Regions from separate parts of the Mesobacillus stamsii genome, predicted to be linked through region 2. Evidence: a T-box and tRNA genes for the amino acid it is inferred to sense, from the RefSeq annotation. Region 2 holds a T-box; the other holds one or more tRNA genes.
The links. A T-box is a leader RNA that pairs with one kind of tRNA and senses whether it is charged. The one in region 2 lies ahead of pheS (phenylalanine--tRNA ligase subunit alpha), so its partner is inferred to be a tRNA-Phe.
Positions count from the first base shown of each region.

Region 1: it encodes a tRNA-Phe, which carries the amino acid that the T-box ahead of pheS (phenylalanine--tRNA ligase subunit alpha) is inferred to sense. The anticodon was not compared.

Region 1 is NZ_JAUSUN010000027.1:8,072-12,502, reverse strand. Features, by position in the region: gene dnaB (replicative DNA helicase) at 1-802, shown strand, start outside; gene J2S25_RS16480 (adenylosuccinate synthase) at 991-2,280, shown strand; gene J2S25_RS16475 (hypothetical protein) at 2,325-2,525, shown strand; tRNA gene J2S25_RS16470 (tRNA-Phe) at 2,491-2,563, shown strand; gene J2S25_RS16465 (M23 family metallopeptidase) at 2,947-4,431, shown strand, end outside.
Region 2 is NZ_JAUSUN010000005.1:48,894-53,324, forward strand. Features, by position in the region: gene pheT (phenylalanine--tRNA ligase subunit beta) at 1-544, opposite strand, end outside; gene pheS (phenylalanine--tRNA ligase subunit alpha) at 564-1,601, opposite strand; T-box leader at 1,657-1,903, opposite strand; gene J2S25_RS05525 (TrmH family RNA methyltransferase) at 1,948-2,712, opposite strand; gene sspI (small acid-soluble spore protein SspI) at 2,830-3,042, shown strand; gene J2S25_RS05535 (M42 family metallopeptidase) at 3,371-4,431, opposite strand, start outside.

The sequences.
Region 1 (4,431 bases), on a different contig from region 2:
TTTTACGGAGCTTGATCGAATGACCGCTGGTTTTCAGCGGAATGACCTAATCATCGTCGGTGCTCGTCCTTCTGTCGGGAAGACGGCGTTCGCCCTGAATGTTGCCCAGAATGTTGCCAAAAAAACAGGCGAGAATGTGGCAATTTTTAGTTTGGAGATGGGGGCGGAACAGCTTGTCATGCGTGTACTTTGTGCGGAAGGAAATATTGATGCGCAGAGGCTGCGGACCGGTTCCCTGAATGATGAAGATTGGGGCAAGCTGACGATGGCAATGGGCAGTCTGTCGAATGTAGGGATTTTCATTGATGACAGTCCATCACTCAGAATTGCGGATATCCGTTCTAAATGCCGCCGTCTTAAGCAAGAGCAGGGACTTGGCATGATCCTGATCGATTACCTGCAACTGATCCTTGGCAGCGGTCGAGCCGGCGAAAACCGCCAGCAGGAAGTATCGGAAATCTCCCGTTCCCTCAAGCAGCTTGCCCGCGAACTACAAGTACCTGTGATCGCGTTGTCTCAGCTGTCCCGTGGCGTGGAACAACGCCAGGACAAGCGGCCGATGATGTCCGATATTCGTGAATCCGGATCGATTGAGCAGGATGCCGATATCGTTGCCTTTCTGTATCGGGATGATTACTATGACAAAGAATCTGAGGATAAGAATATTATTGAAATCATTATTGCCAAGCAGCGTAACGGCCCAGTTGGAACGGTAAAGCTCGCCTTTGTAAAAGAATATAATAAATTCGTCAATATAGAGAACCGATATGACGAATCGTATGCTCCCCCAGGGGGAAAATGAGAATGGACCAGATTTGGTTGATTCTCTTTTTTTAGATGGAGATTTTACTTAGGTAAAAATTTATACGAACAAATGAAAGATAGTTTAAAATTAATGTTCGTGTTTTATTGACTTTTTCCCGGAATTACTGGTAAACTTTATATGTTTGAAACCGAAAATACCATATTACCTTTGGAGGTGCTTTTTATATGACATCAGTAGTAGTAGTTGGAACACAATGGGGAGATGAAGGAAAGGGAAAAATCACAGATTTCCTTTCAGAAAATGCCGAAGTAATTGCCCGTTACCAGGGAGGAAACAACGCAGGCCATACGATCAAGTTCAATGGGGAAACATATAAGCTGCATTTGATTCCATCCGGAATTTTTTATAAAGAGAAAATCAGCGTGATCGGGAACGGAATGGTTGTCGATCCGAAAGCACTAGTTCAGGAACTTGCCTATCTTCACGAGAAAGCAGTGTCCACTGACAATCTCCGGATCAGCAATCGTGCCCATGTTATTCTGCCTTACCATTTGAAGCTGGATGAAGTGGAAGAGGCAAGCAAGGGTGCCAATAAGATCGGCACTACAAAAAAAGGAATTGGCCCAGCTTATATGGACAAGGCTGCCCGTATCGGAATCAGGATTGCTGACTTGTTAGACCGTGAAGTATTCGAAGAAAAACTTACCCGAAATCTTGAAGAAAAAAATCGCCTGTTTGAACGCATTTATGAAACGGAAGGCTTCAAGCTGGAAGACATTCTGGAAGAGTATTACGAATATGGCCAGCAAATAAAGCATTATGTTGTCGACACATCTGTCGTGTTAAATGACGCCTTGGATGAAGGCCGCCGAGTGCTGTTTGAAGGTGCACAGGGGGTAATGCTTGATATCGACCAGGGTACCTATCCTTTCGTTACATCTTCCAATCCCGTTGCTGGCGGTGTGACAATTGGGTCTGGAGTGGGACCAACGAAAATCACCCATATTGTTGGGGTGTCAAAGGCATATACGACGCGCGTTGGCGATGGCCCTTTCCCAACCGAACTGGACAATGAAATTGGGAATCGGATTCGAGAAGTAGGCCGTGAATACGGAACAACTACTGGACGACCGCGCCGTGTTGGCTGGTTTGACAGTGTCGTCGTCCGCCACGCTCGCCGTGTCAGCGGAATAACAGATTTATCTTTAAACTCCATCGATGTTCTGACTGGAATTGAAACGCTGAAAATTTGTGTAGCTTATCGTTATAAAGGGGAATTGATCGAAGAATTTCCTGCAAGCCTAAAAGCACTTGCTGAGTGTGATCCTGTCTATGAAGAACTTCCGGGCTGGACTGAAGACATCACTAGTGTGAAATCACTCGATGAACTCCCGGAAAATGCAAGGCATTATCTTGAACGAATCTCTCAGCTGACTGGGATTCCGCTATCTATCTTTTCCGTCGGCCCAGACCGCACCCAGACAAATACTGTGCGTAGCCCTTGGAGATCTTAATTTAACGAGATACAGCCCCTGGCCATGCAGTCGGGGGCTTATTTGTGAACGAAGTACAGCTAAATCCTAGTCGCAGCATGGCCAGCAAGCTGATTTGGTACAAAAAAATGCAACTTTTAGCAAAAAAATATGTACAAGCGACAAACTGCTATGGTATTATAAGCAATGTTGTCACTTATTCGACAAAAAACGATGATTTTAATAAATTTTGGCTCAGTAGCTCAGTCGGTAGAGCAAAGGACTGAAAATCCTTGTGTCGGCGGTTCGATTCCGTCCTGAGCCATTAAAAAAGGGAGCGTGTCTAATGACATGCTCTCTTTTTTGTAATCTATTTGTAATAAACTCTGTAATTTTCTTATTTTTAACTTGGCTATGATGGATTGAATAGGTGGCTGCATGGATTATTACCCAGAAGTAGGGGGATATATTGTTATCGCTAGATTTCCGGCTTGTTATTCGACTAGAAAATAGGAAAATAGATCGATATCGAATGGAATTTGTCTGACAAAAAACGTAATAAAATGTCAGCTATTATACAATTTTGTTACATATTGAAGACTTGTCACTCTAGCGATACATAATATGGTAAAGTATAAAGGTGCAATTATCAGAAAATAGTTATATAGAACTAGATTAATAGTGTTTGACCGTTGTAGGAGGATCAGGATGAGAAATTTAAAACATAGGCTGTCCAATCTTGCCGGCAAAACATCTAATGGGATGAAGCCGGCAATAAAAAAGTCGATCATGGCTGGGGTTACTATAGCTGCATTGTCATTTAGTGCGGGAAATGCAGCACACGCGGCAGAAACGAAATTAACAACAAAGACCATATTTTATGTGTATGTAAATGATAGCTTTGTAGGAATGGTAGCAGACAAAACTCAAGTCGAAAACTTGGTAGAAGCCGAATTAGCAGCTGCTAAGAAGAATTATGCGAACCTGGTAGTCGATCTAGGGATGAATGTCTCGTATATTCCTGAGCAGGTGTTTAGTTCTGACACGAATACCAACACAAATGACGTAGTCACAGAACTTAAGAATCAGATCCATGTCCAGGCCGAAGCTTCGGCTGTCATGATCGATAACAAACCAGTTGCTTATTTAAAAGACAAGGCAGCAGCTGAAAAAGTTCTCGATACTTTACTGCTTGAATACATTACGGAAGAAGAATTAGCAGCAGTAAAGAGCAGAGAAACTGCTCCTACTCTCCCATTACCCGATGGAAAAGAAAAGGAAACTCGTATAGTAGACGTTAATTTCTCTAAGGAAGTTTCACAGTCAGCAGAAAAAATTGCTCCTGAGAAGATCCTCCCTATCGAGAAAGCTGTTGAACTTCTTAAAAAAGGGACGCTTAAAGAACAGAAGTATCAGGTTCAAGAAGGAGATGTATTGGGAACCATTGCAAGTGACCATAATCTAAAGCTTGCCCAATTGCTTTCCTTAAATAAAGGGTTGAACGAAAATTCCATTCTCAAGCCTGGTCAAGAAATAAATGTAACAGTTTTAAAGCCTTTCGTTGATGTTGTCGTCCATCGTCAAGTATATGCTAAGGAAGAAATAGCTTTTAAAAAAGAGGTCATAGAAGATCCTACCATGCCTAAGGGTGACACGAAGAAGAAGCAGGAGGGCAAGGTGGGAATCAAGGGTATGACCTACTCGCTGACAGAACAAAATGGCAAGACAATCAAGAAGGAAGTCCTCAAAGAAACAGTCCTTGAGGAACCTGTGACTGAAATCATTAGGAAGGGAACGAAGGTTATCCCTTCTCGTGGAGATGGAACTTTTGCATGGCCGACAAATGGTGGTTATATTTCTAGCCGTCAAGGCTACCGATGGAGCAGGCTGCACAAAGGAATTGATATCGCTAGGCCTAGCAATTACACCATTAAGGCAGCAGATAATGGAACAGTCGTTTATGCTGGCAATAGCGGCGATGGATATGGCAATAAAATCATCGTCGATCATAATAACGGCTATCGCACCTTGTATGCTCACCTTGCATCGATCTCGGTAAATGTAGGCCAGACAGTTTCGCGCGGTTCGAAAATCGGGGTCATGGGCAGAACAGGCAATTCAACTGGTATCCATCTTCATTTTGAAGTACATCAAAACGGGAAGATCATTGACCCGTTATCCAAAGTAAATCGA
Region 2 (4,431 bases):
CTCCAAGCATGCTCATCGCATCTGCCCGGTTTGGCGTCAGGCCAAGCTCAAGGATTACATCATCCCTGTTTAGGACCTCAAGCGCATCTTGGCCGACTTCCGTATCCGATGAGAAATTATAGATACCTTCAGCATATTCTTTGGGAGCCAGCTTGCCTTCGATCCCCAATTCCTGTAGGGAACAAATCATCCCATTTGATTCTTCGCCGCGAAGTTTCGCTTTTTTGATTTTGAAGTTTCCAGGCAGTACAGCCCCTACCGTCGCAACCGCAACCTTTTGGCCTTTGCCAACATTCGGCGCGCCGCAAATGATCTGGACAGGTTCACCGCTGCCAATGTCAACGAGTGTCTTGTTCAGTTTTTCAGCGTTGGGATGCTTTTCGCATTCCAGCACATGTCCGACAACGACACCCTTCAAACCTTCATTCAATTTTTCTACGCCTTCTACTTCAATGCCGCTCTTCGTAATCTTTTCAGCAAGCTCTTCAGCAGATATGCCGGCCAAATCGATATATTCCTGCAGCCATTTATACGATACCAACATGGTTTTTCCCTCCTACTCCTTATTCTTCAACTGAAAATTGCTTCAAAAAACGGACATCATTCGTATAGAAATGACGGATGTCATCGACTCCATACTTGAGCATCGCAATCCGCTCTGGCCCCATGCCAAAAGCAAAGCCAGTGTATTTCTTTGAATCATAACCTGCCATTTCCAGGACGTTCGGGTGAACCATTCCTGCACCAAGAATTTCAATCCAGCCTGTTCCCTTACATACGCTGCAGCCGGATCCTCCGCAAATTTTGCAGGAAATATCCATTTCGACGGATGGCTCCGTGAATGGGAAGAAGCTTGGGCGCAGACGAATTTCGCGGTCTTCGCCGAACAGTTTCTTTGCAAAAACTTCAAGCGTTCCTTTCAGGTCACTCATCCTTATATTTTCATCAACAACAAGCCCTTCAATCTGCATGAACTGATGGGAGTGGGTCGCATCGTCGTTATCACGGCGATAAACCTTGCCCGGGCAGATGATTTTAACAGGCCCTTTGCCCTGGTGCTTTTCCATCGTCCGTGCTTGCACAGGAGATGTATGTGTGCGCAACAATGTTTCTTCAGTGATATAGAAGGAATCCTGCATATCCCGTGCCGGATGCCCCTTTGGAAGATTCAGCGCTTCAAAGTTATAGTAATCTTTTTCCACTTCCGGGCCTTCTTCGACCGTATAGCCCATGCCGATGAAAAGATCTTCGATTTCTTCGATGATGCTTGTCAGTGGGTGATGACTGCCCATTTTGACAGGTCTGCCAGGGAGCGTCACATCCATTTCTTCGGCTGCCAATTGCTTTTGCACGGCTGCTTCCTCTAGCTCCTTTTGCTTTCCTTCCATTTGACCAGAAATTGCATCGCGGACTTCGTTAGCCAAGGCACCCATTTTCGGCCGTTCTTCAGCCGATAGCTTGCCCATTCCTTTCAAAACTTCTGTGATTGGACCCTTTTTCCCAAGATAGGAAACGCGAATATCATTCAATTCTTTCAGGTCAGCTGCAGCAGCTACTTTTTCTAGCGCCTCTATCTGCAGTTCTTTTAAACGATCCTGCATGGTGAATCCTCCTTCTTATTTTTCATTTTTGAACACAAAAAGACCTCATCCCATATAAAGGGACGAGGTTAAGGTTATCGCGGTACCACCCTTTTTAACAGATAATACAATTATGTATCACGTGTTCGCTTCATTAGGATAACGGCTTGTGCCGATGCATCTTTACGCTTCTGTAAAAGCGGTCCCGATGCCAACTCTGGAGGTGAACTTCGCTCGTCTGTTCCATAAAAATGCTTTCAGTCATTGGCATTTTCTCCCTGAATGGCCATCTTCAAGCTACTTTTCTCCGTCATCGTTTTTAAAATAGTAAGTTTGCTGTTTATTATATTATAATCTTGGCGCAGTATCAAATGGTTTTAGAGCCTATTTTTAAATAATAGAGCAAAATACCTGCGGCGACAGCGACATTCAGGGATTCACTCTTGCCGTATATCGGGATATAAAGGTTTTGTGTTGTTTTTGCCAGCAGCTCCTTGTTTACTCCGCTTCCTTCATTCCCCACCAGCAGTGCAAAGGACTCCTTGCTTTCAGCCTCTGTAAAAATCACCCCATTTTCAAGTGACGTCCCATAAACAGGGATGTTGTCGGTTTGTAGTTTTGTAATCCACTCATGAAGATCGCCGTTTAAAACCGGCAAGTGGAAGTGACTGCCCTGGGCTGAACGCAGCACCTTCGGGTTAAACAGATCGACGCTGCCTTTGCCGACTATTACAGCATCCATCCCGGCTGCATCAGCTGTCCGGATCATCGTGCCTAAATTTCCTGGATCCTGTACAGCATCAATCAGCAGAAAGGTCCTTCCATTGGCAATATTCTGTTTTGACTGGCGACAAACAGCAAAAATGCCTTGAGTAGTTTCGGTATCGGCAAGCTGGAGGCTGATATCATCGGTCACAACCGTTACAGAGATCGAACCGTAATCCATGCCGGGCGGTAATTCCGTTTTTTCGCTTAAAATGATTTCTTCTACATCTTCTTTTTTTGTAAGTGCTTCTTCTACTAAATGAATGCCTTCAACAAGAAACATTCCGGATTTATCGCGTTCTTTTCTCGTCTTTAACTTCTTCCATTGTTTGACTTGCGGATTTTTATCAGATTGAATGTACTTCAATTCTGGCTCTCCTTTGTTATGGCTTGTTCCATTTTCCAATTATAGCGCAAAACGGATACATAATAAAATCAAAATAGTTAATCCTATAACGGACATTGGAAAGGAGTTTGATCAAGAATGAACCTAAACCTTAGAAACGCTGTCATATCAAATGTAGCAGGGAACACACAGGACGAGTTGAAGGACACCATCGTCGACGCAATCCAAAACGGCGAAGAAAAAATGCTTCCAGGACTCGGAGTGCTGTTCGAAGTAATCTGGCAAAACGCATCCGAAGCGGAAAAGCAGGAAATGCTGGATGCTTTGGAATCAGGATTAAAGGGAAAATAGCTTTTTTGGAAGGACTCCTTATATATAAGGGGTTCTTTTTATTATATCTCATTCTTGTTTTTTCTATTTTATGGAAAAAATAGAGATTATCGTTCATTTGGGAGAGATTATACCTATTTTTGGAGAGATTATCGTTCATTTGCGAGAGATTATGGCTATTTTTCGAGAGATTATGATTCATTTCGGAGAGAACATGGTCATTTGACATTCATTCCGTAGTGATACCAGTCCAAAATGTAGGGATGAAAGAGAATTGCCGTTTATAGGAACAAAAAAATTGTCCAGAAAACATGTTTCAGCTGTTTTCTGGACAATTTAATCTTATTTTTTATTCATACGTAAGTTTTTCGACTGTGTCTTTGTCAAGACGCTTGATGACTTCCACGATCAGCTTTACAGCGTTTTCGTAATCGTCACGGTGAAGCATCGCTGCATGTGAGTGGATGTAGCGAGTCGCAATTGTGATAGACAACGCCGGTACACCACGATGTGTTAGGTGGATCGCCCCTGAGTCTGTTCCGCCGCCAGCGACTGCGTCGAATTGGTATGGAATATGGAGCTCGTCGGCCAAGTCGGTTACAAAATCACGCAGACCTTTGTGAGACACCATAGATGCATCATAAATGATGATTTGCGGACCTTCCCCCATTTTGCTTAAAGCTTCTTTTTCTGTGACGCCTGGAGTGTCGCCGGCAATACCTACATCAACGCCGAAACCGATATCAGGTTCAATCATCTGGGCAGACGTTTTTGCCCCTCTAAGGCCTACTTCTTCCTGAACTGTTCCAACGCCATATACTACATTCGGATGCTCTGTATCTTTAAGTCCCTTCAAGACATCGATGGCAATCGCACAGCCGATTCGGTTATCCCACGCTTTCGCAAGCAGCATTTTTTCATTGTTCATGACAGTGAATTCAAAATAAGGAACGACCATGTCTCCAGGTGTGATCCCCCATTCCTTCGCTTCATCCCGGCTTGATGCACCGATATCAATGAACATGTCCTTTATATCGATCGGCTTTTTGCGCACTTCTGCAGAAAGGATGTGAGGCGGCTTTGAGCCAATGATTCCTGTAATTTCTCCTTTGCGAGTTACGATTGTTACGCGCTGTGCCAGCATCACCTGGCTCCACCAGCCGCCGACTGTCTGAAAGCGGATGAATCCCTTGTCATCAATGCTTGTCACCATGAAACCTACTTCATCCAGATGGCCGGCAACCATGATTTTCGGCCCATTTGCATCTCCAACTTTCTTGGCAACAAGGCTGCCTATTCCATCCGTTGTAACTTCGTCAGCGAATGGAGTTATGTATCTCTTCATTACTTCTCTTGGCTCACGCTCATTGCCGGGAATGCCTTTGGCATCGGTTAAATCTTTTAACATCG